DNA from 3 places in the Streptomyces sp. NPDC004111 genome. Region 1 is predicted to be linked to each of the others. Evidence: riboswitches for the same ligand, from Rfam matches in the RefSeq annotation. Region 1 holds a riboswitch; each other region holds the start of a gene.

Region 1 (9,578 bases):
CCTCCGGCGACGAGGAGCCGGCCACGTCGGCGTCCTCGCAGGCCCAGGTGCAGCAGAACTGCCGGACCGGACGGGACGCGAACACCAAGGAGGACTGCCGGATCCTCGGTGTGGTCAACAGCGTGCAGGACTTCTGGCGGCAGGAGTTCGCCCGGCGCGGCTCGACGTACACCGACGCGAAAACGGTGTTCTTCACCGACCGGGTCGGCACGGCGTGCGGCACGGCCTCCTCCGCCGTCGGCCCCTTCTACTGTCCCGGTGACCGGCAGGTCTATCTGGACCTGGGGTTCTTCAACGAGCTGCGGACCAAGTTCGGCTCCAGCGGCGGGCCGTTCGCGCAGGCGTACGTGGTGGCGCACGAGTACGGGCACCACATCCAGAACGCGATGGGGACGCTGGCCCGTTCGCAGGACGGCAGGCAGGGCGCGAACAGCAACGCGGTGCGGGTGGAGCTCCAGGCGGACTGCTACGCCGGGGTGTGGGCCAGGCACGCGACCCGTACGCCGGACGAGAAGACCGGGAGGCCGCTGATCACGCAGCTGACCGACGAGGACATCCGGGACGGGCTGGACGCGGCGGCGGCCGTCGGCGACGACCGGATCCAGGAGAAGTTCCAGGGCCGGGTGACGCCGGAGTCCTGGACGCACGGGTCGGCGGCGCAGCGGCAGCAGTGGTTCTACACCGGCTTCAGGACGGGTGACATGGGGCAGTGCAACACCTTCCGGTGAGCGGCGGGCCGGGCGCCGGTGCCCGCGGTGAGCGGCGGGCCGGGCTGTCAGCCGGGGCGTCCGCACCCCCGGTGAGCCGGGCGGGCGGTGCAGCGGAGGCGGATTGTCAGTGCCGGGTGCCAGACTGAGACACAGGTCACATCGCCCGGTGTGGCAGCTGATCGAGGGGGACCTCATGTCCGAGTTGGCGCAGCTCAGTCCGACCCTTCTGTACGCCGACGCGAAGGCGGCGATCCGGATGCTGAAGGAGGCGTTCGGCTTCCGCGAGATCGCGGTGTACGAGGACGAGAACGATCCGTCGGTGGTGGTGCACGCGGAGCTGGCGTACGGCAACGGTGTGGTGATGCTCGGCTCGAAGGGCCGTCCGGGCCTGTTCGCCCAGCTGATGGACCACGCCGGTCCTGCCGGTGTGTACGTGGTCGTGCCGGACACCGACGCGCACTTCAAGCGGGCCGAGGCGTTCGGCCTGGAGGTGCTGATGCCGCCCACCGACCAGGACTACGGCTCGCGCGACTACCTGGTCAGGGACGCGGAGGGGAACCTCTGGAGCTTCGGCACCTACCAGCCGGGCGCGCACTCCCCCGGGGCCGCCTGAGCTGCGGCGCCGAGGGGGTGCAGGCAGCCGCTCAGACCCCGCCGGTGTGCACCTGGAACGCGGCGCGGCGCACGGCCTTGGCGAGGGCCGGGTCGGGGTGGGCGGCGGCGAGCGCGACCAGGACCTGCACGGTGCGCGGGTGGCCGACGGCGCGGACCGCGTCGAGCAGGGCGGGGACGGTGCCCTGGACGGCCGATTCGAGGTGGCGGACCAGGAGTTCGCTCTCGCCGTGGTCGGCGACGGCCGCGGCGGTGTCGACCCAGAGCCAGGTGGACTCCTCGCGGGTGAGCCGGTCGTGGGCGTCCTCGGGGTCGACGCCCTCGTGCTCGGCGAGCCAGAGCAGGGCGTAGGGGCGCAGGGCCACCTCGTCCGCGGCGGCCCGGACCTCGGCCTCGGCGGGGGCGCCGACGACCCGCAGCGCCTCGAAGGCGAGTCCGCGCAGCAGGGCGTCCTCGCCGCGGGCGACTTCGAGGAGTTCGAGGACGGCGGTGCCGGTGGTGCGGGCGGCCAGCCAGGCGCGGTATTCGGCGCGGGCCGGGCCGGGGGTGAGCCGGGCGCAGCCGCTGAGCATGGCGTCGGCGGACTGCTCGATGTTCCCGGCGGGGCTCTGCGCGGCGACGCAGATCTGCTCCAGCTTGACCCAGACCGCCCAGCTGCCCAGCGGGGTCAGGGTCGCCTGGCCGTCGCCGAGGGTGAGGGCGCCGACGGCGGCGAGGCCCGCGAGGGCCCAGTCCAGGAGGGAGGAGAGCGGGACCGGAGCGGTGTGCGGGGCGGACTGCGCGGGGATGCCGTGCAGGTGCGGCGGCACCTCGCAGCGCTCCTCGTGCAGTTCGGCGACGCGCTGTTCGAGCAGGTCGAGCAGGGCCGGAACGAGGACGGGGCCGGCCGAGAGCTGGAGGAGGGAGAGCACCTGGGGGACGGACTCCACGACCTCCGCGACGGTGACCGGGGTGATGCCCTCGGGCGCGGGGTGGACGATCGACCAGGCGTCGAAGAGGGCGACCCAGCCGCGCAGCACGGCGGCGTCGTCCCGGTCCCAGGCGCGCAGCCGCCAGCCGGGGCGGGCGTTGGCGCCGTGGATCTCGACGAGTCCGGCGAGGCGGGCGCGGTCCCAGCCCGCGCGGACCTGCGCCTCGGTCAGGCGCAGGGCCTCGGCGGCGCGTTCGGCGGAGGCGTCGGACAGGGTCCCGGCCGGGCCGGGGCGGGGGGCGGCACCGCGGGCGCGCTCGGTGTCGGCCCAGCGGGCCACCCGGGCGGCGTCGGCGAGGACGGCCCTGGCGTGACGGGCCAGCTCCGCCTGGGCGGGGGTGCCCTCGGGGGGTCGGGGTGCCGGGCGGGTTCGCCGGTTCGTCACGGCCCGGCGGGCGGTGGCGAGGGGTCGCGGGCGGACAAGTCGGAGCCTGGAGTCGCGCGGTGTACGGGACGTCACGTGGAGCAGTGTCTCCGCTGACTGCCCGAAAGCCCAAACGGAACCCGCGCCGCCGCCGCGGGTCGCGCCCGCCGGGCCGGGGAGCCGCACCGTGACGCGGGGCCGGAGGGGGGTTTGCGGCGGGGTTACATCAAGGGGGTGAGGAAGCGGCGCAGGGCCTCTTCGTAGCCGGCCGGGTCCGCGTTCCACATCGCGGCGTGGGCCGCGTCCGGGACCGTGTGCAGGGTGACCAGGTCCGGGCGGGCGTCCGCGAGGGCGCGGGAGGGGCCCCAGGGGGCGACCGTGTCGCCGGGGCCGTGGAAGATCAGCGCGGGCACGCGCAGCCCGTCGGGGGCGGCGGCCTCGCGCAGCCGGTCCCCGTGCGGCCCCGTGCTGCCCCGGGCGGCCCGGACCGCGAGCGGCAGGACGGCCGCCGGGGTGCCGCGCGACGCGGCGAGCGAGCGCACGGTGGCCTCCCAGTCCAGGACCGGGGAGTCGAGGATCAGCCCGCGCACCAGGTGGCGGACGGCCGAGGAGGTCGCCGCGTGCAGTGCCATCGCGGCGCCGGTGGACCAGCCGTAGAGGACGACTCGCTCGGCGCCCTCGCGCACCGCGTGCCGGATCGCCGCGTCCAGGTCCCGCCACTCCGAGTCCCCGAGGTGGCCGAGGCCGTCCGGGGAGCGGGGCGCGCCCGGGTCGCCGCGGTAGGCGAGGTCGAGCACCGGGAGCCGGTAGCGGTGCAGCAGCCCCAGGACGTTGAGCGGGTGTTCGCGGGTGGCGCCGAGTCCGTGCACGGCGATCACCCAGGTGGCGCGGGAGCCGGGGACGAACCACGCGGGCAGCGCCCCGAGTTCGCCCATGACGTCGACCTCCTGGAAGTCGAGGCCGAGCGCGGTGCCGGGGTCGCCGGTGTGGACGAAGGGGGTCAGCCGGACCTTGGCGCCCGGTTCGAGGGAGCCCCGGGTGACCCGCTCCAGCCGGCGGACGACCGTGTGGGGCTCGTGCGGGGCGGCCTCCAGGACGGGGCCGACCACGGCGTGCACCCCCTCGCCCTCCAGCCCGTACACACCGGGCCTGAGGGTGGCCAGACCACGGGTCAGGGTGACCTGGCCGGCCGCCGTGGAATGCACGGTGACGCGGGAGTCGCCCGCCGGCGGGCGGCCGGGCGAGGCCTTGAGGGCCGCGTCGCCGGCGTACCGGGCGGCGGCGACAACGGCGGCGCCGATGCCGATCAGGGTGGTGACGGCCGCTGCCGTCGCTTTAGCCGGGTGCACCGCTTCAGTGTCCGTACACCCGGCCACAACTGCCAGTGGGCGGGGTCCGGTGGAGGCAGCCGCGGCCCGGCGCCGCGCCCGGCCGCGCCGGCCGCCCGCACCCCGCCCGGCCCCGGTGGTGGTCACTTCCGCTGGCCGTACCCCTTCAGCCGTTGGCCCACCTCGTCCAGTTCGGCGGCGGACAGCAGGCTCGGGGAGCGGCCGGGGACGGCGGAGGCGGTGAGCCACAGCCGGCACATCCACTCCAGCTGGGCGGTCCGGTCGTAGGCCTGGTCGAGGGTGTCGCCGTAGGTGAGGGTTCCGTGGTTCTTCAGGAGGCAGCCGGTGCGGTCGCGCAGCGCGCACAGCACATTCTCGGCCAACTCCTCGGTCCCGTACGTCGCGTAGGGCGCCGTACGCACCTGGCCTCCCAGCATCGCCGCCGCGTAGTGGACCAGCGGCAGCCGGTCGACCAGGGTCGAGACGGCGGTGGCGTGCACCGCGTGGGTGTGCACGACGGCACGCGCGCCGGTGTCGCGGTGGACGGCGAGGTGCATGGGCAGTTCGCTGGTCGGGACGAGGGTGCCGAGCACCTGGCGGCCGTCCGGGTCGACGCCGACCGCGTCCTCGGGGCGCAGCCGGTCGTAGGGGACGCCGCTCGGGGTGACCAGGATCAGTTCGCCGACCCGGACCGAGACGTTGCCCGAGGTGCCGACGACCAGGCCGTCCGCGACCGTCCTGCGGGCGGTGTCCACCAGTTCCCGCCAGGCCCGTGCCACCGCGTCCCGCGCGTCCGTTGCGTCCGTCGCGTCCGTCGCGTCCGTTCCGTGCGTCGCATCGCTCGTCATGGGGCGCATCCTGCCAGCCGGTGCGCGGGCGGCCGGGAGGCGGTGGGTGCCCGGCCCCGCGCACTGTAGCCCGGAGGCAAAGGGTCCGTAAGGCACCCGGACACCTCGCATTCCTCCCGTACCGGAAATGGCCTGAGAAGGGCCGCCTTCTGGTGATCTTCCAGTAGCGTCGGCCCGGATTTGTCATGCACGTTGCCATGGGGGGAAGAAATGGCCCGTGATCGCAAACCGTCCCTGCCGCGTGCCCGCCGCGCCCGCGCGCTGTCGGCCGCCGCCGGTGCCACCGCCGTACTGACCCTGGGGACGACGGTCCTCGTCGGCGGCACCGAGGCGCAGGCCGCCGCGAAACCGCGCGGGCACGACGTCTCCGGCCACCAGAAGAACGTCGACTGGCGCAAGGCCAAGAGGAAGGGCGCGACCTTCGTCTACGTCAAGGCCACCGAGTCGCACACCTACCGCAACCCCCGTTTCGCCCAGCAGTACAACGGCTCGCGGCGGGTCGGCATGGCCCGCGGCGCCTACCACTTCGCACTGCCCCACCAGTCGTCCGGACGGACCCAGGCCGCCTTCTTCGTCCGCAACGGGGGCGCCTGGCGGGGCGACGGCTGGACCCTGCCGCCCGCCGTGGACCTGGAGAACAACCCGTACGGGAGGACCAACGGGCGCAACCGGTGCTACGGGCTGACGCCGGACCGGATGGTGGCCTGGATCAGGTCCTTCAGCGACGAGGTGCGGCGCAGGACCGGGCGGCGGCCCGTCATCTACACCACCACGCTGTGGTGGGACAGGTGCACCGGGGGCAGCCGGGCGTTCGGCTCCCGGCACGCGCTGTGGCTGGCGCGGTACTCCTCCTCGCCGGGGCGGCTGCCGGCCGGCTGGTCGTACTGGACCTTCTGGCAGTTCAACAACGCCCGGGGTTCACTTCCGGGTGACCAGAATCTCTTCAACGGGTCGCTGAGGCAGCTGAGTACCTTCACGCGCCGTTGACGGGCCCGCAGGAGCCCGGCCCCGCTGCCGTTCCGGTGAAAACCGGAACGGCAGCGCCGCGTTTCGGGTCACCGCAGCGCCCTGCCCAGTTCATCTTCCGTTCACTCGGGTTACCTACGTTCCAACAGCCACTGACCTCAAACGATTGCCTGGGTAAATGGAACACATCACGCTTCTCCTCGGGATCGTGATCGTCACCGCTCTCGTGTTCGACTTCACGAACGGTTTCCACGACACAGCCAACGCGATGGCCACCACCATCTCGACCGGCGCACTCAAGCCCAAGACGGCGGTGGCCATGTCCGCCGTGCTGAACCTCGTTGGTGCCTTCCTCTCCGTCGAGGTCGCCAAGACGATCTCCGGCGGGCTCATCAACGAGAGCGGCATCACCACAGAAGTGATCTTCGCGGCGCTCGTCGGCGCGATCCTCTGGAACCTGCTGACCTGGCTCATCGGCCTGCCGTCCAGTTCCTCCCACGCACTCTTCGGCGGCCTCATCGGCGCCACCCTGATGTCGGTCGGCACCTCCGGTGTCAACGGCAGCGTCGTCATCACCAAGGTCCTGCTGCCCGCCGTGGCCGCACCGATCGTCGCCGGTGTCGCCGCGTACCTCGCCACCCGGCTCACCTTCCGGCTGGCGGCGAAGACCGACGAGAAGTCCACCGCCAAGGGCTACCGGGCGGGCCAGATCGCCTCGGCCGGCCTGGTCTCGCTGGCGCACGGCACCAACGACGCGCAGAAGACCATGGGTGTCATCACCCTCGCCCTGGTCACCGGCAACGTCCTCGCGCCGGGCTCGAACCCGCCGCTGTGGGTCATCGTCTCGGCCGGTGTGGCCATCGCGCTGGGCACCTACCTCGGCGGCTGGCGCATCATCCGCACCATGGGCACCGGCCTCACCGACCTCAGGCCGCCGCAGGGCTTCTCCGCCCAGACCGGTGCCGCCACGGTCATCCTGGCCTCCTCGCACCTCGGCTTCTCCCTCTCCACCACCCAGGTCTGCTCCGGCTCCGTGATGGGCGCCGGTCTCGGCCGCAAGGGCGGCGTGGTGCGCTGGTCGACCGCGACCCGGATGTTCGTCGCCTGGGGCCTGACCCTGCCGGCCGCCGGACTGGTCGCCGCCGCCGCGGAGTTCCTCACCGGCCAGGGCACCTGGGGCGTCACCGCCGTCGCAATCCTGCTGGTCGCGGGCTCCGGTGCGATCTGGGCGCTGTCCCGCCGCAAGCCGGTCACCGCGGACGACCTCGACTCGACGGGTACCGCCGCGGCGGGTACCGCCGAGCCGGCCGGTGTCGTCACCACGGCCATGGCGGCCGTCACCCCGCCCCCGGCCGGGGTCCTCGCCGCCGACGACCTCAAGGCCACCCTGCACTCCCCCACCGGCACCTCCGCCGAACCGGCCCGCCCGGCCGCCTCCGTCTGAGCGGCTCCCGGACCTTAGGAAAGCGACGACATGAACATCGACTGGGCAGCTCTCGGCACCGTCTTCGGCGTCAGCCTCGTGGCCACCGTCGCCCTGGTGGGCCTGTTCACCCTCGGCATCGTGGGCCTCTCCAAGCAGGAGTCGGCCACCGCCTCCGGCGGCTCGGCCCCCCTGGCCCGCACCGGCGCCTACGCCTGCTTCGCCCTGTGCGCGGCGGCCGTCGCGTACGGCATCTACCTGATCGTCGTCTGACGTCCCGCCGTCCCCGGACGGCCGGACCACGACGTCCGCAGCTCCCCGAACCGCCCCGTGCCCCGTGCCCGGGGCGGTTCGCCGTGCGCGCGGCGTGTGCCGGGGCGGTGCTTCCGTGCGCCGCCTCCCGCAGGTCAACCCCAGGTTGACGGCTGTTCGGGGGGCGTGGTGGACTGCCGGAGCCAAATACGGCGGCATGGAGAGGAAGCCGGTGCGAATCCGGCGCGGTCCCGCCACTGTCACGTGCGACCCCCGCGGTCGTCACGAAGCCAGGAACTCCCAGCCGCTCGTCACGTCGAACCAGGGCGCGGACCCTGAGTTAAGGACACTTCGCCATGCCCGGCTGCGGTTCCCGCGGTTCAGCCGCCCTGCCTGCCTCCAGCACCCCCGCGCACCTCTTCGCGTACGGGGCCGCCGCCGGACTCCTCGGCGACCTGCTGCTCGGCGACCCCCGCCGGGGCCACCCGGTGGCCGCCTTCGGCCGTGCCGCGGGCGCCGTCGAGAAGGTCCTGTGGCGCGACGACCGGGGCCGGGGCGCCCTGCACACACTCCTCTGCGTCGGCACCGCCGCCGGCGCCGCCGCCCTCGCCGCGCGCGCGGTGCGCCGCTCCCCCGCCGCCACCGTCGCCCTGACCGCCGCCGCCACCTGGGCGGTCGTCGGCGGTACGTCGCTGGCCCGCGAGGCCGGGGCGATCGGCGGGGCGCTGGCCGCGGGTGACCTGGAGACGGCCCGGGAGCGGCTGCCGCACCTGTGCGGGCGCGACCCGCAGTCCCTGGACGGGCCGCAGATGGCGCGTGCCGTGGTGGAGTCCGTCGCCGAGAACACCTCGGACGCGGTGGTGGGCGCCCTGGTGTGGGGCGCGGTGGGCGGGGTGCCGGGGCTGGTGGCGTTCCGCGCGGTGAACACCCTGGACGCGATGGTCGGCCACAGGTCGCCGCGCCATCGCAGGTACGGGTGGGCATCGGCCCGGCTGGACGACGTGGCCGGGTGGCCCGGGGCGCGGCTGACGGCGGCCCTCGCGGTGCTGGCGGGTGCGGACCCGCGAGGCGCCCTCGCGGCCTGGCGCGCGGATGCCGCGAAGCACCCGAGCCCCAACGCGGGCCCCGTCGAGGCGTCGTTCGCGGGCGCGCTGGGCGTGCGGCTCGGCGGCACCCTCTCCTACGCGGGCCGCGTCGAGCACCGGGCGGTGCTCAACGGGGAGAACGGCCGTGCCGTGCGGGTGGCCGACATCGAACGTGCGGTGCGGCTGTCGCGCCGGGTGAACCTGCTGGCGCTGGCCGTGTGTGCGGGCGGGCGCCTGGTCGCGGGGCGTGCGAAGGGATCGAGGGCATGAGCGGTGGCGGACTGCTGGTCGCGGGGACCACGTCGGACGCGGGCAAGAGCGTGGTCACGGCGGGGATCTGCCGGTGGCTGGTGCGCCAGGGGGTGAAGGTCGCCCCGTTCAAGGCGCAGAACATGTCGCTGAACTCGTTCGTGACCAGGGAGGGCGCGGAGATCGGCCGCGCCCAGGCCATGCAGGCGCAGGCGGCGCGGGTCGAGCCGACCGCGCTCATGAACCCCGTGCTGCTCAAGCCGGGCAGCGACAGGTCGAGCCAGGTGGTGCTGCTCGGCAAGCCGGTGGGCGAGATGAGCGCGCGCGGCTTCTTCGGCACGGCGGGCGGCAGGACGTACGGCAAGGGTGTCCAGGGCGGGCACCGCGAGGCGCTGCTCGGCACCGTCACCGAGTGCCTGGCCGAGCTGCGGAGCCAGTACGACGCGGTGATCTGCGAGGGGGCCGGGAGTCCCGCCGAGATCAATCTGCGCCGTACCGACATCGTGAACATGGGGATCGCGCGGGCCGCCGACTTCCCCGTGGTGGTGGTCGGCGACATCGACCGGGGCGGGGTCTTCGCGTCGTTCTTCGGGACGACGGCGCTGCTGGCGGAGGCCGACCAGCGGCTGGTCGCGGGGTACCTGGTGAACAAGTTCCGGGGCGATGTGTCGCTGCTGGAGCCGGGGCTCGACTTGCTGGAGGACCTGACCGGGCGCAAGACGTACGGCGTGCTGCCGTTCGCGCACGGGCTCGGCATCGACGAGGAGGACG
Region 2 (9,578 bases), on a different contig from region 1:
CCCGGTGCGACCAGGAAGGGCCAGAAGAACGCCACCACGCCCAGGAAACCCGCCAACGCGATGACGGTCGCGGCGCGCGGGGTGATGCGGATGGCCGTGGTGCGCGGGACGACGGCCGCCGTGCTGCCGGAGAGTTCGCGGCCGGTGAAGGGAGGGAGGGCCGTCACGAGGCGGTGTCCCGTCCGCCGTCGGTATGGCCGTCGGTGGGGGCGGGCCGGGCGAGTGCGTGCCTCGCCTGTTCCACCGTGAGGAACTCCAGCGGTGCGAGGATTTTCGCCGTCTGGGGTGCGAAGACCGGAGAGGCGACGATGACCTCCGTCGTGGGGCCGTCCGCGACCACGTCGCCCTGGGCCATCACCACCACCCGGTCCGCCGCGCGTGCCACGAACTCCACGTCGTGCGTCGCGATCACCACCGTGCGGCCCTCCGACGCCAAGTCGTCGACGATGCGCACCAGTTGGCTCTTCGCCCGGTAGTCGAGGCCGCGGGTGGGTTCGTCGAGGAGGAGTACCCGAGGTGCCGCGGAGAGCTGGATGGCGAGGACCAGGGCGAGCTTCTGCCCCTCGGACAGGTCCCTGGGGTGCGTGTCGTCGGGAATGCCGGGGGCGAGGCGATCCAGGAGGGCGCGGGCGCAGGGGCCCGCGCCGTCCGCTCCCGCCCCGGACGTCTCCAGGTCGGCCTGGGCGAGTTCCTGCTCGACGGACTCCAGATAGAGGAGATCGGTCGGGGTCTGCGGCACCAGGCCGACGAGCCTGCGGGCCTCGGCCGCCTTCAGCTTCTTCGGGTCACGCGACCCGTCCGGGCCGGGGTGACGCACCTTGACCGAGCCGGCCCTGCGCGGACCCGAACCCTGAAGGGCCCACAACAGGGAGGACTTGCCGGAGCCGTTGCGGCCCATCAGCGCGGTGATCTCGCCCCCGCGCAGGGTCAGGTCGACCTCGCGGACCGCCGGTACGCCCTGGTACGTGACGGTCACCGAACGGGCGTCGAGGAGTTCGGGACGCCCCGCTGGAGGGGCCGGGCGCACCGGCTGCGGGACCGTACCCGCGAGCTGTCCGCGCAGCGGGGCCGCCGCGCGGCGGGCGTCCCGCACGGACAGGGGGAGCGGGGTCCAGCCTGCGGTCCGGCCGAGTTCCACGATCGGTGGCGCGATGGAGGAGGTGCGGAAGACGTCGGCGGGGGAGCCGGGGACGACGGTGCCGTCACCGGGCAGGTGCAGCACCCGGTCCGCGTACTGGACGACACGCTCCAGACGGTGCTCGGCGAGCAGAACGGTCACGCCCAGGTCGTGCACCAGACGCGTGACGGCTGCCAGTACCTCCTCCGCCGCCGTCGGGTCCAGGGCGGAGGTCGGCTCGTCCAGGACCAGCACGCGCGGCTGCGCGGTCAGGACGGAACCGATCGCCACCCGCTGCTGCTGGCCGCCGGAGAGTTCGTGCAGGGCACGGTGGCGGAGGTCCGCGAGGCCCAGGAGGTCGAGGGTCTCCTCCACGCGCTTGCGCATGGTGGCGGGTGGTACCGCCAACTGCTCCATGGCGTAGGCGAGTTCCTCCTCGACCGTGTCGGTGACGAAGCCGTCCAGCGGGTCCTGCCCCACGACCCCCACGACATCGGCGAGTTCGCGCGGCGGATGCTCGGCGGTGTCCCGGCCGTCGACGAGGACCCGGCCGAAGAGGGTGCCGCCGGTGAAGTGCGGGACGAGGCCGTTGACGGCGCCGAGGAGGGTGGACTTGCCGACACCGGTGTGGCCCACGACGAGGCAGAGTTCGCCCTCCTCGATGCGGAGGTCGACGTTGCGGAGTGTGGGGGCGGAGACGTCGTCGTACTGGACGCTCACGTCGTCGAAGTGGATCACAGAGCTGCCTCGGGGCGCGGGGAGTCGGTTGCGGAGGAGCGGACGGAGGGCGTGGGGACGGAGGAGGTGGCGACGGGTCGGGGTGCTGTCGGTGGTGGGGAGAGGAAGCCGGCCGTGCCGGCCAGCAGGATCGCCGCGGTGGGTACCAGCGGAAGGGGCGGCCAGCTCAACGGGTAGAGGGACGGGTTGAGTTCGGCCGCGTGGAAACCGGCGTTGCTGAAGAGCAGGAGAGCCGACACCACCCCGCAGCCCGCCACCGCCCACTCGGGAAAACGCCACGGGTCCGGCCGGTACGTCGTCCGGGTCACCCGGCGTCCGCCGAGACGCAGCCCCACGAAGCACAGCAGAGCGCCCGCACCCATCGCGGGCAGCCCCAGCAGCTTCGGCGCGGTCGCGTCCAGCAGTCCGTAGGCTCCCGCGCACAGCCCGCACATGCCCAGCAGCATCAGCGCGCCCGTCAGCCTGCGCGAGCGGCGGGTCGCCGTGCCCGCGCGACCGTAACCCCGCGAGTCCATCGCCGAGGCCAGACGCAGGGAGCGCTCCAGGGCGTCCTCCAGCACGGGCACGACGATGCCGCGCAGGGCACGCATCCCCTTCGTGCGGCCCGCGCGCAGCCGTCGCGCCCGGTGCACCCGCTGCACGCTCTGCACCAGTTGGGGCGCCACGCTCAGCGACACCGTCACGGCCGCCCCCAGCTCGTACAGCGCGCCCGGCAGGACGCGCAGCGCGCGCTTCGGGTTGGCGAGGGTGTTGGCCGCGCCGATGCAGCACAGCATGCAGGCCAGCCGGAGCCCGTCCGTGGCGGCCGAGAGCAGGGCCTCCAGCGATACCGGGCCGCCCAGCTCGATGCCCGCGTACCAGTCGGGGGTCGGGATGCGGGGCAGCGAGAACAGGAAGTGGTCGCGCGGGGTGATGCCGGTCGCGAAGACCGCCCGGAAGACGACCCGGATCGTCACGACCGTCAGCGCGAGCCAGAGGTAGTACTTGAAGCCGCGCGCCCAGGGGGCCTCGGTACGGCGCACGGTGACGACGTACCCGAGGACGGCGAGGACGAGGAGGAGCAGCAGCGGGTTGTTGGTGCGGCTCACCGCGGTGGCCAGCGCGAGTGCCCAGACCCACCAGGCGACGGGATGCAGGGTACGGGGCAGCCGTCGGCCGCCCGCACCGGCGGAGAGGTCCGGTGCGGGCGGCTTCGGCCGGGCAGCGGTGCCGGGCGTGCGGGACGTGTCGCCGTCCCGTGCGCCCCGTGCGGTACGCGGCACGCGCTACCCCGATTCGGAGGTACGGCGACGGCGCCTGGTGGTGAACACCGCGCCGCCCACGATCAGCAGCACCAGGGCCCCGGCCCCGACAGCGGGCAGGTAGGAGCCCGTGTCGTGCGGGGCGTCGGCGGCCGGGGGCGCGTCGGCCACCTTCGGCCCGGAGGCCGCCAGGAGACCCGCCTTCGAGTGATCCCCTGCGGGCGTGCCCGTGGGGGTCGGGGCGGGAGGGGAGGTGGTGGGTGCTGTTGCCGTCGGTGTGGCGTGCGCCGACGGGGTGGCCGGGTTCTCCGGTGCGGTTTCCGGTCCTGGCCCGCCCGCCCGCGGGGTCTCCCGGTGCGCCGGGGGAGCGGCCGGCGGCGGTGCGGGGGCGGCCGGTGGGTTCAACGGAGCCGGTCCGGTGTTCACGTTCGGGGGCAGCGGCTTCGCGGTCCTGGTGTCCTTCGGTGCCGGCTTGCTGCCGGTCGGCCGGGTGTTCCTGGCGCGGAGCTGGTCGGGGGTGACCTTGGGGCGGCCCCGGGTGCCCTCGATGTCGGTGCCGCCGAAGATCCACAGGTCGACGCTGCCGGGGCGCGGCCGGTAGAGCATGGCGCCGAGCTGGCTGTACTCCCAGGTGTTCTGGCCGGGGTTGGCGTGCCAGTACGACCAGTAGGCGGAGGCGGGCGGGGTCAGTACGCAGTCGTCCTGCTCCGGTGGCGGGAACTGCTTGCCGCCCCGGTACCCGCTGTACCCGATCCGGCAGATGAAAGCGGGCCCGTCATGGCCGGTGCCTGTGGTGGCCCAGCCGCCCTGGTTGAGCAGCTCGTAGCCCGTGGTGGGGGTGGTGCCGCAGGAACGGTAGATGGGGCCGCCCCAGCGGCTGAAGTCCACGGCCAGCACGGCTCCCGAGGAGGTCGTGCACTGGCTCATGGGCTGCGGGAGCGCGTGCGCGGGGCTCGCGGTGGCGGCGAACGCGGCCACCGTCAGACCCAGTGCCGTCGCCGTGCGGGAGAGGGCGCGGGCGAGTGGACGCAGGCTCATCGCTGGGTTGCTCCTGTGTGCGCGGAGGGTCGTCGCTGGGTTCCTCGTGTGTGTGCGGAGGGTCATCGCTCGGTTCCTCCCGTGCGTGCGGTGCGGCCTCTGCGGGTGGCGAGGGTGAGTGCCCAGCCGCCCGCCACCAGGAGGGCCGCGGCTGCCGACAGCGCGCCGATCCGCGCACCCGTGGACGCGAGGAGGCCACCGCCGGCGGCGCCGGTGCCGGAGGTGTCCCCGGCGCTGACGATGCCGCCCGTGGCGCCGTCGCCGGTCCCGCCCGCGGCGGTGGTGCCGCCACCGGTGGTGGTGTCGACGATGCCGCCCGTGCCGCCCGTGCCGCCCGTGCCGGACGTGTCGCCCGCGTCGCCGGAGGTCTCTCCTGAGCTCTCTCCGGGGGTGACGATGCCGGTGCCTCCGGAGTGGGCGCCGCCGTCCGTCGCCGTACCGGTGGAGGCACTGCCGGTGGTGCCGGTGCCCGTGGTGGCGCCACCGGCAGTCGGGCCACCGGCAGTCGCGCCGCCTGCCGTCGCGCCGCCCACGGAGTTCCCGCCCGCGCTCTCGCCCGGGGGCTGCGGGCCGGTGCCGGTCAGATCGCGGTTGAGCCTGGCGAAGGAGACACCCGTCGTGCCGCCCACGGCCTGCGTCGATGCCCGCAGGTCCGAGCCCTTCTGGCCTTCCTTCGCGACGTTGAAACCGCCGTCCGTGTTCTGCTGTCCGGCGAGGAACGCGCGGGCCTTGGCGATCCGGGTGCTGTACTTGGCCGCGTCCAGGGAGAGTCCCTGCACCGCGAGCGCGGCCGAGTTGACCGAGTTGCCCGCCGCGCCGGGGAAGCCGCCGTCGGGCAGCTGCTGCGCCGCGATCCAGGCAAGTGCCTTGTCGACAGCGGTCCTTGACGCTGTGCCGCCGACCAGATCCAGAGTCATCGCGGCCATCGCGGTGGAGTCCACGTCCGAGTCGCCCGTCGCCGGTACGAGGCTCGGCCACGCACCCGAGGGGTGCTGGAGGCTCGTGAGATAGGCGATCGGCGCCCGCGCCGCCGCACTCTCGCCCGCCCTGAGCTGCGCCATGATGCCCAGCGACTGGGCGAACACGGAAGGGGCGTAGGCGTAGGCGCCCTTGGCCGCGCAACTGCGGTCCGGCAGGGTGCTCGGTGCGGCGCAGACGGATCCGCCGAGTGCGGCGATCAGGTCCTTGCCGCCGAAGGCGCGCGGGTCGCGGCCGACGGACTGTGCCAGCAGTGCCGTCTTGCCGATCGAACCGCCGCCCGCGTACTTCGTGCCGATCGCGGTCCAGTCGTGGACCGTGCGGCCCGCCGCGTCCTTGCCGCCCTTGTCGAGGAAGTCGACGATGCCGCGCAGCTTCGCGTTGTCGAGGCCGGTCGCGGCGAGCGCGTACGCACCGTCGATGGTCAGCCCGAAGTCGGCCCGGCCGCTGACCGGGTCCGCGGCGTAGTACTGGCCGCGGCTGAGGCGGGCGGGGGCGGTGAGGTAGCCGACACCCTTCTTCAGGTCCGGTCCCTCACCCGCGGGCGGGTCGACCGGCGGGACCACCGGCGGTTCGGCCTTCTCCGGCAGGGTCGCCAGACTCGTGCTCCGCGCGGCGAACACGGCGTGCACCGTCGGGTGGATCTCGGAGGTCTCCCCGCCGTCGAAGCCGATGCCGCCGTCGGTGAGCTGCTGCCGCGACAACCAGGCCAGCGCGGCGTCCGCGTACGCCGTGTCGCCCAGCGCGCGCAGGGCCTGCGCCGCGACCGCGGTGGTGAAGGGACTGCCGTCCGTCAGGCCGGTGGCGGCCGGGAAGCCGCCCTCCTTGAGCTGGGTCCGCTTCAGGTACGAGCGGGCCTTCGCCACGGCGCCGTCCTGGCCGCCGACCGCCCGGAGCGCCGGCAGCACCTGGCCGGTGGTCCACGGCTCGGGTTCGCAGTTCTGGCCGGGGCGGATCAGGATGCTGGTGAACCCGCCGCTCTCGCACTGCATGTCCAGGATCCGCTTGACCGCGTCGGTGGGCGGGGCGATACCGGCCCGCTTCACGGCGAGAAGGCCGAGGGCCTGCCCGTCGGTGTACCCGGCGTTCGGGAAGTCGCCCTTGGCGGTGCAGCCGGGCGTGGGGGTACCGGAGTCGGGGCCCGCCGTGCACAGGTGCTTCACCAGGTCGCCGGCCAGGTCGTGGTCCGCGAAGGCGCGTGGGTCGCGCCCGGTGCTCACTGCCAGCAGGGCCAGCCGGGCGGCGGCGTTGGTGTCGGGAGCACGGCCGGTGCCCGCCGGGTAGGCGTAGGCGTCGGTGTTCCTCGCCAGGAACGCGACGACCTTGTCCAGGTCGGTGTCCTTGGGCTGTGCGGAGGCCAGCGCCAGGGCGACCTCCGTGGTGAACCCGGTGTTCGGCTCCTCGGCGCCCTCCTCCACGACGCGCTCGCCGTCGGTGAGCCTGCCCTTGAGCCACTTCACGGCCGGCTCCACGGCGACCCGGCCCGGCGGAACGGTGGGCGCGGGCGGGTCCGCGGGGTCCGGCGGCACCGTACCGCCGCCCTTGGCGCGGACCTCGTCCGGAGTGAACGAGGGCTGCCCCGTCGTCCCCCCGATGTCGGTGCCGCCGAACACCCACGCGTCGACGTCGCCAGGCCGAGGCGTGCGGGCCATGGCCCCGTACTGGCTGTACTTCCAGGTCTTCTCGCCCTGCGAGGCGTGCCAGTACGACCAGTACGCGGTGGCCTGCGGGGTGACCTCGCACGGCTCGTCCCGCGGGGTCGGGAACTGGGTGCCGGACTCGTTCTCCGCGTGACCGAGGCGGCAGATGAAGGCGGGGCCGTCCTTCTTGGTGCCGACGGTGCTGAACCCGGCAGCGTGCAACAGGTCGTACCCGGTGGCCGAGTCGACGCCGCAGCCGCGGACGACCTTCCCCTTCCAGGGGCGGAAGTCCACCACGACGATCGCGCCGGTGGTCGCCGTGCACTTCTCGACCGGGTCGGCGGAAGCGGCCGAGGACGTGCCGGTGACGTACACGGCGCCGCCGACCAGCACGAGGACGGCCGCCAGGAGCGTCGATGCGAAGGCGGACAGGAACGGGCCGCGCGGCACCGGCCCTGACCCGGGCGTGCGCGCCAACCGGCCACGGCGGTACGTGAATCGGCGTCCTGGCTCTGCTGCGGTCCCCACTGCGGCCCCTCGTGTCGGCCGAGCGGGCACATGCGTGGCGAAAGAGGTCCGGGAGGCGAGGAACGCCCAGGAAGGACCAGTCGAACCACGCCGTAGTCCGCGACGGCGTCTCGTTCATGACCCAGGGGCGGGCATTCCGGCTCACCCACGGCATGCCTGCGGCACGGTGGGTCCACGGTTGCGGGTCAGCGCCGGGATTCGACCGGCTTCCCCCGCTCTCCTGAGCGAATAGCAGCCGGAGTGAAGCACGGGCCGCGTGGGCACGTCAAGGTTCCCTGGAAGTTGCGGAGTTCGTGTAACGTCCTGCTCCGCCACGTGGGGGAACCCGGTGCGAATCCGGGGCTGACGCGCAGCGGTGTGGAACGGAAGCAGCCGTTCCGAGCCCGAATGCCCAGGTGGCAGGCCACATCACGTACAGCTGTACCTCGCGAACGGACGGCGGTCAGGACATTCCCGAGGGCCCCGACGGGTGCCGCGGCGGGGACGTGCATGCCCGGCGTCCTCCACCTCAGGAGCAGTCATGTCCCGTTCTCGTACCGCCATGTCCGCCAGCACGTCCGGCAGACCGAACACGCCCTCCTCGCCCGCGCGTCGATCCCGTAGGGCGGCCCTCGTCGTGCCCGTCGCCGCCCTCGGCGCGTTCGCCCTCACCGTGCTGCCGGCCGCCGCGACCGCGACACCCGCGCAGATCGCCACCTCCAAGGCCAACGGCGTCGGCTACCTCAAGTCGCTTCAGGGCGCGGACGGTTCGTACGCCGGCTCCGGGCTCTCCCACGAGTGGGCGTTCAGCGCCTTCGCGGCGGCGGGCACCGCCGCCGTCGACGTCACCCCCGGCGGCGACACCTCCAAGAACGCCCGCACCGTCTACCGCGACCTCCTGGCCACCCCGGGCTGGCCGTCCGCGACCCCCGTCGTCACGGACTACGAACGCGGCGCCCTCAACGCGTACGCGGCGGGCATCGACCCGGCCCGCGTGTCCGCCTCCCGCAACCTGATCGCCGACGTCTACGGCCACTGGCAGACCGCGTCCCCCGGCTACTTCGGCTCACCGAACCTCTACAACGGCACCGTCTTCGCCGCCCTGGCCCTCGGCGGTACCAGGACGCAGGCCGGCGGCCAGCGGACACCCAAGGCACTGCTGGACGCGCTCGTCACCCGTATCCGGGCCAACCAGCACAACGACGGCGGCTGGACCTTCAGCAAGGCCGAGGGAGACCCGGCCGCCCTGAACTCCCCGAGCGACATCGACATGACCGGTGCGTCCATGGCCGCCCTGTGCGTCTCGGGAGTGCCGAACACCGACCCCGACATCGGCCGGGCCAAGACCTTCCTCAAGAGCAAACTGGTCAACAACAGCGGCGCCCTGGACTCGATGTACGGCATCAACACCGACTCCAACGGCTGGGCCGTCTCCGGCCTGAACGCCTGCGGCATCAACGCCCAGACCGGCGACTTCCGCACCCCGCTGGGCAAGACCCCCCTCGACTTCCTGATATCCCAGCAGTTCAACCCGGGCGGCGGCTTCAAGTACCTGCCCACCGACACCGCCCCGCAGGCGTACGCGTCCATCGACGCGCTGCGCGCCGTCGCGGGCGGCGGCTTCACGGCGGCCCCGCCCGCCCCGGTCACGGCGGGCGCCCCCCGGTGGGTGGCCGCCCCGTCCTTCACCGCCGGTACGGCCACGAAACTGGCACTGACCGTCGACGACGGGACGGGCGGCCTGCGGGTCTGCTCCGTCGCCTTCACCCCGACCGGGGCGACGGCCACCCTCGGCGACCTCCTCACCGCGGCCGGCAGCGGCGCGACCCCCGCGGGCTGCGTCACCTCCGCACTCCCGGCCTCCGGCGCGTCCGGCCCGCTGACCAGCGTCAACGGAAAGGCCAACGACGGCTCCCGGACCTGGAAGGCGAGCATCGACGGCTCCGCCTTCACGACGGCCGACCGCGGAACGCAGATCAAGGTGGGCGACACCGTGGCACTGCGCTGGGGCGCCTGACCGGAACACCGGGCGGACCGGGCCGCCCGGCGCGGGCCGCCCGGTCCGCGCCGGGAACGTCGGGCGATCAGCCCATGTGCGCGCTCATCACGCGCCGCGTGTTGCCGCCCAGGATCTTGAGGATGTCCTCCTCCGCGAGACCCCGGCGCAGGAGCGCCTCGGTGACCAGCGGCATGCCCGACGGGCCCTCCAGACCGGGGAAGTCGAACAACGGGTCCTCGGCGTCCGTGTCCTCGCAGCAGGGCGGGGTGACGTCGTGCATGACCTCGCGGACGAAGTCCGAGCCGAGCCCGACGTGGTCG
Region 3 (9,578 bases), on a different contig from region 1:
CCTCGATGCAGGCCGCGAAGCAGATCAGGTTGAGCAGGAAGCGGCGGCGGTCGGCCTTCGTCTCCAGGCGGTCGATCTTCTCGACCGAGTCCATCCACTTGAAGCAGAACTGCGCCTTCTCGCGGATGGAGGGGATCTCCTCGACGGCGTCGAACGCGGCGGCGCGGTCGTCCGGGTCGGGGAGGTAGGTGTCCAGGAGCGTCAAGTAGAACTGGACGTGCACGGCCTCCTCGAAGAGCTGGCGCGAGAGGTACAGGCGCGCCTCGGGGGAGTTGATGTGCTTGTACAGGGTGAGGACGAGGTTGTTCGAGACGATCGAGTCGCCGGTCGCGAAGAACGCGACGAGGCGGCCGATCATGTGCTGCTCGCCCGGGGTGAGCTTGGCGAGGTCGGCGACGTCCGAGTGGAGGTCGACCTCCTCGACGGTCCAGGTGTTCTTGATCGCGTCCCGGTAGCGCTCGTAGAAGTCCGGGTAGCGCATCGGGCGCAGGGTCAGCTCGAAGCCGGGGTCGAGGAGGTTCTTCTCGGAGTTGGTGGTGCTCATTACTGGCAGGCCTCGCAGGACTCGGGGTTTTCCAGGGAGCAGGCGAGCGCTTCGGCGTCGGTGGCCTGCTGGACGGGGATGGGGGCGGTGGCCGCGGCCTGGGAGCCGGCGGCGCGGGCGATCCGGGTGGCCGGGCGCGAGCGCAGGTAGTACGTCGTCTTCAGGCCCTTCTTCCAGGCGTACGCGTACATCGAGCTGAGCTTGCCGATGGTGGGCGTTTCCAGGAAGAGGTTGAGGGACTGCGACTGGTCGAGGTACGGGGTGCGGGCCGCCGCCATGTCGATCAGGCCGCGCTGCGGGATCTCCCACGCGGTGCGGTACAGGTCGCGCACCTCCTGCGGGATCCAGTTGAAGCCCTGGACCGAGCCGGACGCCTCACGCAGCGCCTCGCGGGTCTGCGCGTCCCAGACGCCCAGTTCCTTGAGGTCGCGCACCAGGTAGGAGTTCACCTGGAGGAACTCGCCGGAGAGGGTCTCGCGCTTGAAGAGGTTGGAGACCTGCGGCTCGATGCACTCGTACACGCCCGCGATGGACGCGATGGTGGCGGTCGGGGCGATGGCCAGCAGGAGCGAGTTGCGCATGCCGGTCCGGGTGATGCGGGCGCGCAGGGCGTCCCAGCGCTCGGGCCAGGCGGACTCGACACCGTAGTGGTCGGGGTGCAGGACGCCGCGGGCGGTGCGGGTCTTCTCCCAGGCGGGGAGCGGGCCGCTGCGCTCGGCGAGGTCGCAGGAGGCCTCGTACGCGGCGAGCATGATGCGCTCGGCGATCCGGGTGGAGAGCGCCGCCGCCTGCGGGGAGCCGAAGGGGAGCTTCAGCTGGAAGAAGACGTCCTGGAGGCCCATGGCGCCGAGGCCGACGGGGCGCCACTTCGCGTTGGAGTTCCCGGCCTGCTCGGTCGGGTAGAAGTTGATGTCCACCACGCGGTCGAGGAAGGTGACGGCGGTGCGGACGGTCTCGTCGAGGCGGTCCCAGTCGAGGTCGCCGGCGGCGGTGTCGACGAACGCGCCGAGGTTGACCGAGCCGAGGTTGCAGACGGCGGTCTCGCCGTCGTCGGTGACCTCCAGGATCTCGGTGCAGAGGTTCGAGGAGTGCACGGTGTGGCCCGGCTCCGCCGTCTGGTTGGCGGTGCGGTTGGAGGCGTCCTTGAACGTCATCCAGCCGTTGCCGGTCTGCGCGAGGGTGCGCATCATGCGGCCGTACAGCTCGCGGGCCGGCATCGACTTCTTGGCGAGCCCGGCGGCCTCCGCCTCGCGGTAGGCGGCGTCGAACTCCTCGCCCCACAGGTCCACCAGCTCGGGGACGTCGGCGGGGGAGAAGAGCGACCAGGTGCCGTCCTGGTCCACCCGGCGCATGAACTCGTCCGGGATCCAGTGGGCGAGGTTCAGGTTGTGGGTGCGGCGGGCGTCCTCGCCGGTGTTGTCGCGGAGTTCCAGGAACTCCTCGATGTCGGCGTGCCAGGTCTCCAGGTAGACCGCTGCGGCGCCCTTGCGCCGGCCGCCCTGGTTCACGGCGGCGACGGAGGCGTCGAGGGTCTTGAGGAACGGCACGATGCCGTTGGAGTGGCCGTTGGTGCCGCGGATCAGGGAGCCGCGGGCGCGGATGCGGGAGTACGAGAGCCCGATGCCGCCCGCGTGCTTGGAGAGCCGCGCGACCTGGTGGTAGCGGTCGTAGATCGAGTCCAGCTCGTCCTGGGGGGAGTCGAGGAGGTAGCAGGACGACATCTGGGGGTGGCGGGTGCCGGAGTTGAAGAGCGTGGGGGAGGAGGGGAGGTAGTCCAGCCGGCTCATCAGGCGGTACAGCGAGGCGACCTCGGCGAGCGCCCGCTCGCTGTCGTCCTCGGCCAGGCCGGAGGCCACGCGCAGCATGAAGTGCTGGGGGGTCTCGATCACCTTGCGGGTGATCGGGTGGCGCAGCAGGTAGCGGCTGTAGACGGTGCGCAGGCCGAAGTACTCGAACCGGTCGTCGCCGGCCAGGTCGATCAGTGCGTCGAGCGCCTGGGCGTGCCGGGCGACGAAGTCCGCCGTGCGGTCCGCGATGAGCCCTTCGCGGTGGCCGACGGCGACGGAGCCGGAGAAGGCGGTGACGCCCTGGCCGGCCGCCTCGTCGCGGATGGTGCGGGTGAGGAGGCGGGCGGCGAGGCGGGAGTACGCCGGGTCCTCGGAGATCAGTCCGGCGGCGGACTCGGTGGCGAGCTCCCGCAGTTCGGCGGCGTCCGAGCCCGCGTGGCGGCCGCGCAGGGCGGCGGCGGCGACCCGGCCGGGGTCGGTGTCGGGCAGGTCGGCGGTCAGGTCGGTCAGGGTGCGCAGGAGGGCGGTGCCGGGGGCGTCCTGACCGTCCTGCTCCTGGCCGCGGGGCTGACTCCGCTCGGCGGTGGCCGGGTCGACTGGCGCGATGGTCACGTGGGGGCTCTCCCTCGCTCGGCGCCGTGCCTGCGGGGGGAACGAGGGCGCGCGGGCGCACGGCTGCCCGGCAGGGGGCGCACGTCGCCTGGCGTCCACTGGCCCTACCGCGAGGCCCGGACGTATCGGTGTCCGGATCGGTCGAACCGGACGCGCTGTCGGCAGGTCCTCGGACTTTGGCGGTACGCAAAAGCGCACAGGGCATACCGTTGCGGGACAGTTCCGGATTCGCACCGGATTCCCCTGCGGCGACAGCGAGGACGAGCATACATGTGGGGGGTGGTTCGTGGCGCACCCACCACATGTTGTGTCGCGTGCCGCGGCCGTGAGCCGCCGGAGAGGCTCTAGAGAGCCTTCTCGTATGTGAAGAGGCCCAGTCCCGGCACCGGTTCCCAGTCCCTGCCGGGGGTCCGTACGAAGCCCAGGCGCTCGTAGATCCGGTGCGCGCCGCGCATCGCCGGCTGGGTCGACATCACCAGCCGTACGACCCCTTCCTCGGCCCTCGCGCGGGCGATGCAGGCCCGTACGAGGCTCTCGCCGGCCCCGCGTCCGCGGCCCGCGTGGGCGACCGCGAGCATCCGGAACTCGGCCTCGCCGGGGACGGCGATGTCCTGGAGGGGGCTGCCCTGGGGGGCGTAGGTGACGGTGCCCAGGAGGGTGCCGTCGGCGTCGACGGCGACCAGCAGCTCGGCCTGTGCGGCCCTGGAGGCGGCGTCGCGCAGTACGCCGAGGTACGGGTCCTGCGCGCCCCCGGAGAGGAGGCCGTCGTCGAGGTAGGCGCGGGCGGTGATGTCGCCCACTTCGGAGTGTTCGGCGGGTTCGGCGGGGCGGATGTGAATGTCCATGCCGGTGAGTGTGCAACGGCGAAGGCCCGGTGTCCCAGCCCTTTGTGAGGGGCGGGACACCGGGCCGGAGCGCCCGGGGAGGTCCGGCGCCGTCGTGGGCGGGGGACCTCCGGGCGAGGCGGCTCAGCAGCAGCGGAAGCCGTCGCGCGGGTCGCCCTCGCGGGCGTCCGTGCGGCTGCGCTCGAAGGCGCGGCGGCTCATCACGGGTGCGTCGGGGTCGTGGGCCGCGGCGTGTGCGACGTAGCGGTCGTACGCCGCCTCGCCGGTCAGCTCGCGCACGTACCAGCGCAGCCGGCCGAGGCGGTGGCGTACCGCCGAGGTGTTCACGGTCATGCGTGCTCCTCGCTCCTGCGCGGGCCGCCCTCCGGTCCGACGCCCGCCGCGGCCAGTTCCGCCTTCTCCTCCTTGGTGGCGATCAGGGAGGCGGGGGCCACGTACCGGGACTCCACGTACGGCGTCTCGCTGAGCTTGATGCCCTCGGGGTGGCGGATCGCCTTCAGGATGGCACGGCCGGCCTCGAAGAGCACGACCAGGATGAGGACGGCGAACAGGATCGAAAGGACGCCGTCCACCGTGGAGTTGGTGACGATGGTCTCCATCTGGTCGCGGTTCTTGGCGAGTCCGACCTTGTCGAGGCCCTTGTCCAGGGCGCTCTGGTAGACGTCGCGCTGGGCGAAGAAGCCCACCTTGGGGTCGGCGGAGAAGATCTTCTGCCAGCTCGCGGTGAGGGTGACGGCGACGTCCCAGAGCAGCGGAACGGCCGTCACCCAGGCCCACTTGAGGCGGCCGGACTTGACCAGGAGGGTGGTGCAGACGGCGAGTGCGACGGCGGCGAGGAGCTGGTTGGCGATGCCGAACAGCGGGAAGAGCTGGTTGATGCCGCCGAGCGGGTCGTGGACGCCGACCCACAGGAAGTAGCCCCAGGCGATGACGACGATGGCGCTGGAGATCCAGATGCCGGGCTTCCAGCTGACGTTCTTGAACGGCTTGTGGAGGTTGCCCAGCATGTCCTGGAGCATGAAGCGGCCGACCCTGGTGCCGGCGTCGAGCGTCGTCAGGATGAACAGCGCCTCGAACATGATGGCGAAGTGGTACCAGAAGGCCTTCATGGCGGTGCCGCCGAACGCGGCGGAGAAGATCTCCGAGAGGCCGAGCGCGAAGGTGGGCGCGCCGCCGGTGCGGTGCAGCAGGCTGGCTTCCTCGACGTCCTTGGCGGCCTGCGCCAGGTCGTTGGGGGAGATGGTGAAGCCGAGGTTGCCGACCGCCTGCGAGGCGGCCTGCACGGTGTCACCGACCACGCCCGCGGGCGAGTTGACCGCGAAGTAGAGGCCCGGGTCGATGATGCAGGCGGCGATCAGCGCCATGATCGCGACGAACGACTCGACGAGCATCGAGCCGTAGCCGATCATCCGGATCTGGGTCTCCTTCTGCACCATCTTGGGCGTGGTGCCCGAGGAGATCAGCGAGTGGAAGCCGGAGAGGGCTCCGCAGGCGATGGTGATGAAGACGAACGGGAAGAGCGAGCCGGCGAAGACCGGGCCGGTGCCGCTGGTCGCGAACTGGGTGATGCCGTCCATCTTGAGCGTCGGCAGGGCGATGAGCACGCCGATCGCCAGCAGCGCGATCGTGCCGATCTTCATGAAGGTGGACAGGTAGTCGCGCGGGGCGAGCAGCATCCACACCGGGAGGACGGAGGCCAGGAAGCCGTATCCGACCATCCAGATGACGAGGGTGCCGGGCTCCAGGGTGAAGGTCTCCGCCCAGGAGGACTCGGCCACCCAGCCGCCCGCGACGATCGCCAGCAGCAGCAGGGCGACCCCGATCACGGACACCTCGGTGACCCGGCCCGGTCGCAGGACGCGCAGGTAGAGGCCCATGAAGAAGGCGATCGGGATGGTCATGCCGATGGAGAAGACGCCCCAGGGGGACTCGGCGAGCGCGTTCACGATGATCAGGGCGAGCACCGCGAGCAGGATGATCATGATGGCGAAGACGGCGATCAGGGCCGCGGCTCCGCCGACCGCGCCGATCTCGTCCCGGGCGATCTGGCCGAGCGAGCGGCCGTCGCGGCGGGTGGAGAAGAACAGCGTGACCATGTCCTGGACGGCACCGGCGAAGATGACGCCCGCCACGATCCAGATGGTGCCCGGCAGGTAGCCCATCTGCGCGGCGAGCACCGGGCCGACCAGGGGGCCCGCGCCGGCCACGGCCGCGAAGTGGTGGCCGAAGAGGACGCGCCGGTCGGTGGGGTGGAAGTCGACGCCGTCGTTGAGGCGTTCGGCCGGGGTGGCGCGGGTCTTGTCGACCTTGAGGACCCGGTTGGCGATGAACTTGGAGTAGAAGCGGTAGGCGATGGCGTACGAGCCGAGGGCCGCGGCCAGCATCCAGGCCGCGGACACCTCTTCGCCGCGGGACAGGGCGAGCACGGCCCAGCCGACCGCGCCGACCACTGCCACCAGGCCCCAGATCAGCATGGACTTCGGGGTCATCCTGGCGCGCGGGATCCCGCCGCCGGGGCCAGGCCCGGCCCCTGTCTCGATGTCGGCTGTCGGTCTCGGCTCTGTCATGGCGATCCGTCCCCTCGCGCGATCTTCCCTCGTGACGTGCGCGAAATCTAGGGGCTGCGACCGCGCCGCGTAACCCCCTGTCCGCATATCGGTACGGAAACGGGGCGACCACCGCAGGTCAGAGGCGTACCAACGTCAACCGGCCGGGCCGGGCCGGGCATCGGCGGACGGCCGTGCGGCGACGCGGCGCGACGGGTGCGACGAGGGCCCCGACGATTTCAGGCATACCTGTCCACGGACGGAGGGCCGGAAGGGTTCACCGCGGGGGCGGTTTTCGGCAGACGGGCTCGCGTTTCGGCAGACGGGCTCGCGGCGGGGCGGGCGGCGGCGGGGTCGGGCGGCTGTCGGGCCGGGCGACGGCGGGGTCGGGCGACGGTGGGGCCCGGCGACGGCGGGGCCGGGCGACGGCTGGGCCCGGGGCGGGTGGCCCGGGGTCCCGGACGCGCCGCCCGCACCGTCCGGCCGGTCAGTCCTGCGGGCGCTGGAGCCTGGCGACGAACTTGTAGCGGTCGCCGCGGTAGACCGAGCGCACCCACTCCACCGGCTCGCCGCCGCGGTCCAGCGAGTGCCGCGAGAGCATCAGCATCGGCAGCCCGACGTCGGTGCCCAGCAGTCCCGCCTCGCGCGGGGTGGCCAGCGAGGTCTCGATGGTCTCCTCGGCCTCGGAGAGGTGGACGTCGTAGACCTCGGCGAGCGCGGTGTAGAGCGAGGTGTACTTCACCAGCGAGCGGCGCAGCGCCGGGAACCGCTTGGCGGACAGGTGGGTCGTCTCGATCGCCATCGGCTCGCCGCTGGCCAGCCGGAGCCGCTCGATGCGCAGCACCCGGCCGCCGGTGGTGATGTCCAGCAGGCCCGCGAGGGTGTCGTCGGCGGTGACGTACCCGATGTCCAGCAGCTGGGAGGTGGGTTCGAGGCCCTGGGCACGCATGTCCTCGGTGTACGAGGTGAGTTGGAGCGACTGTGAGACCTTCGGCTTGGCGACGAAGGTGCCCTTGCCCTGGATGCGCTCCAGCCTGCCCTCGACGACCAGTTCCTGGAGGGCCTGGCGGACCGTGGTGCGGGAGGTGTCGAACTCGGCTGCCAGAGTGCGCTCCGGCGGCACCGGGGTGCCGGGCGGCAGGGTCTCGGTCATGTCGAGCAAGTGCCGCTTGAGGCGGTAGTACTTGGGGACGCGGGCGGTGCGGGTGGGCGCGCCCGTGGTGGGCGCCGGGTCGCTCTCGGTGACCGTGCCGGTCCCGGCGGCGTGGCTGATCGGCGTGCCTTCCACGGTCCCCGTGCCTTCCGTGCTTCCCCCGTCGGTGGTCATGGTGCTCCGCCTTCCCGGTTCCTGCGCTGCTGCCGTCACCGGCTCCTCCGTCTGTCGCGGCTCAGAGCGATCGGCACACGGGGGTCGGTCTCCCGTGTGCCGGCCGGTCTCTCATGGATGGTGGCACGGTCCGCCGCGCGGAGCTCGGGCTCCGCGCGATTCCTTCTTATACACCGCGTCGCCCGGGGACGCGGTGGCCGCAGGGGCCTGTGGGGCCTTCGGCGACACCCCAGGTGTCGGTCCGATAACGGACGCATCGCGGCGTCTTACTCACCCTTGACACCCCAAAAGGTCTAGGCCAAGCTCCGGGTACTGGTCTAAACCATTAAAGACCAGGTCCCAGTCCCACAGGCCGTACTTCGTGCGTTGTCCTCGCGGTGGGCAGGGGGTTTCAGGCATCCCTGAGCAGGAGAGTGGCGTAATGAAGCGCAAGCTCATCGCGGCGATTGGCGTCGCCGGCATGTTGGTCAGCGTCGCGGCGTGTGGCGGTACGGACAGCAAGGACGACGGCAAGAAGGCCGGCGCCGACGGCTTCAAGGGCGAGACCCTCACCGTCTGGGCCATGGACGGTTCGACCCCGCCGAACTGGACCAAGGACCTCACCGCCGAGTTCGAGAAGAAGACCGGCGCCAAGCTGAAGTTCGAGGTCCAGAAGTGGGAGGGCATCCAGCAGAAGCTGACGACCGCCCTCTCCGAGGAGAACCCTCCCGACGTCTTCGAGATCGGCAACACGCAGACCGCCGCGTACGCCAAGACCGGCGGCCTGGCCGACCTGGGCGACCTCAAGAAGGAGATCGGCGCCGACTGGGCCGAGAACTTCAACAAGGCCTCGGTCGTCGACGGCAAGCAGTACGCCGCCCCGTGGTGGTTCGCCAACCGCGTCGTGGTCTACAACAAGGCCGTCTTCAAGGAGGCCGGTGTCACCGAGGTCCCCAAGACCCGTGACGAGTTCTTCAAGGCGCTCGACAAGATCAAGGCCAAGGGCAAGGCCGAGCCGCTCTACCTGCCCGGCCAGAACTGGTACTTCTTCGACGGCATCACCATCGGCAAGGGTGCTGACCTGATCAAGAAGGACGGCGACAAGTGGGTCTCCAACCTGGACGACCCGAAGATCGGCGAGGCCGCCGAGCTGTACAAGAAGTACCAGGCCTACTCCAAGGCCCCCAAGGACAAGGACGAGGCCACCCCGCAGCAGGCCGACGTCTTCGCCAAGGGCAAGACCGGCGCCTTCATCGGCATGGGCTGGGAGGCCGGCACGGCCGTCAAGGCCAACCCGGCGCTGGAGAAGGACATCGGCTACTTCACCATTCCGGGTGAGACCGCCGACAAGCCCGAGGGCGTCTTCCTCGGCGGCTCGAACTTCGCCGTGGCCGAGGGCAGCAAGAAGCAGGCGCTCGCCAAGGAGTTCCTGAAGCTGGCGCTCTCCGACAAGTTCGAGGGCGCGCTCGCCAAGGAGTCCGGGGTCATCCCGAACAAGGAGTCGCTCAACTCCAACCTGACCGGCAACCCGGTGGCCGAGGCCGCCGCGCCGTCCGCCAAGTTCGGTGGCACCACCCCGCTGATCCCCGAGTGGGCCGCGGTGGAGAACAACCCGAACCCGATCAAGACCTACCTGACGGCGGTCCTGAACGGCAAGACCCCGGCCGAGGCGGCCAAGCAGGTCGAGGGCGAGCTCAACAAGCGTCTCTCGCAGAAGCAGTAATCCTCCTGCCGGGTCCCGGTCCCGCCGTGCGCGCGGGACCGGGACCCGGCAGTCAGCCGTGCGCCTCCCCGCCCGGCTGTGTCCCGCAGTGCCCTCACTGCGTCCTGCAGTGCGCCTAGGAAGAGATGGCGAGCATGACCGTGCAGACCGAACGGCCGCCCTCCGGTCCGACGGAGATCCACAAGGAGGCCGGCGCAGCTCCGGCCGAGCCGGGG

What was found. Region 1 has a riboswitch for cobalamin ahead of ACFYVL_RS37440 (cobalamin biosynthesis protein). Riboswitches for the same ligand answer to the same signal wherever they lie in the genome.
Region 2: linked by a shared signal. The riboswitch ahead of ACFYVL_RS07750 (prenyltransferase/squalene oxidase repeat-containing protein) and the one ahead of ACFYVL_RS37440 (cobalamin biosynthesis protein) in region 1 are both predicted to bind cobalamin.
Region 3: linked by a shared signal. The riboswitch ahead of ACFYVL_RS25930 (ribonucleoside-diphosphate reductase subunit alpha) and the one ahead of ACFYVL_RS37440 (cobalamin biosynthesis protein) in region 1 are both predicted to bind cobalamin.

Annotation. Positions count from the first base shown of each region.
Region 1 covers NZ_JBIAMU010000025.1:60,024-69,601, forward strand. Annotated here, with positions in the region: gene ACFYVL_RS37400 (neutral zinc metallopeptidase) at 1-728, shown strand, start outside; gene ACFYVL_RS37405 (VOC family protein) at 904-1,323, shown strand; gene ACFYVL_RS37410 (hypothetical protein) at 1,355-2,752, opposite strand; gene ACFYVL_RS37415 (alpha/beta hydrolase) at 2,878-4,005, opposite strand; gene ACFYVL_RS37420 (class II aldolase/adducin family protein) at 4,128-4,832, opposite strand; gene ACFYVL_RS37425 (lysozyme) at 5,043-5,819, shown strand; gene ACFYVL_RS37430 (anion permease) at 5,977-7,242, shown strand; gene ACFYVL_RS37435 (hypothetical protein) at 7,273-7,494, shown strand; cobalamin riboswitch at 7,655-7,793, shown strand; gene ACFYVL_RS37440 (cobalamin biosynthesis protein) at 7,830-8,828, shown strand; gene ACFYVL_RS37445 (cobyric acid synthase) at 8,825-9,578, shown strand, end outside.
Region 2 covers NZ_JBIAMU010000003.1:158,601-168,178, reverse strand. Annotated here, with positions in the region: gene ACFYVL_RS07770 (ECF transporter S component) at 1-167, opposite strand, end outside; gene ACFYVL_RS07765 (ABC transporter ATP-binding protein) at 164-1,855, opposite strand; gene ACFYVL_RS07760 (energy-coupling factor transporter transmembrane component T) at 1,852-3,117, opposite strand; gene ACFYVL_RS07755 (hypothetical protein) at 3,121-4,134, opposite strand; gene ACFYVL_RS07750 (prenyltransferase/squalene oxidase repeat-containing protein) at 4,197-7,202, opposite strand; cobalamin riboswitch at 7,389-7,535, opposite strand; cobalamin riboswitch at 7,599-7,673, shown strand; gene ACFYVL_RS07745 (hypothetical protein) at 7,822-9,276, shown strand; gene ACFYVL_RS07740 (dipeptidase) at 9,344-9,578, opposite strand, start outside.
Region 3 covers NZ_JBIAMU010000014.1:619-10,196, forward strand. Annotated here, with positions in the region: gene ACFYVL_RS25925 (ribonucleotide-diphosphate reductase subunit beta) at 1-544, opposite strand, end outside; gene ACFYVL_RS25930 (ribonucleoside-diphosphate reductase subunit alpha) at 544-2,943, opposite strand; cobalamin riboswitch at 3,086-3,228, opposite strand; gene ACFYVL_RS25935 (GNAT family N-acetyltransferase) at 3,288-3,788, opposite strand; gene ACFYVL_RS25940 (YbdD/YjiX family protein) at 3,912-4,121, opposite strand; gene ACFYVL_RS25945 (carbon starvation CstA family protein) at 4,118-6,277, opposite strand; gene ACFYVL_RS25950 (GntR family transcriptional regulator) at 6,822-7,661, opposite strand; gene ACFYVL_RS25955 (extracellular solute-binding protein) at 8,083-9,363, shown strand; gene ACFYVL_RS25960 (carbohydrate ABC transporter permease) at 9,498-9,578, shown strand, end outside.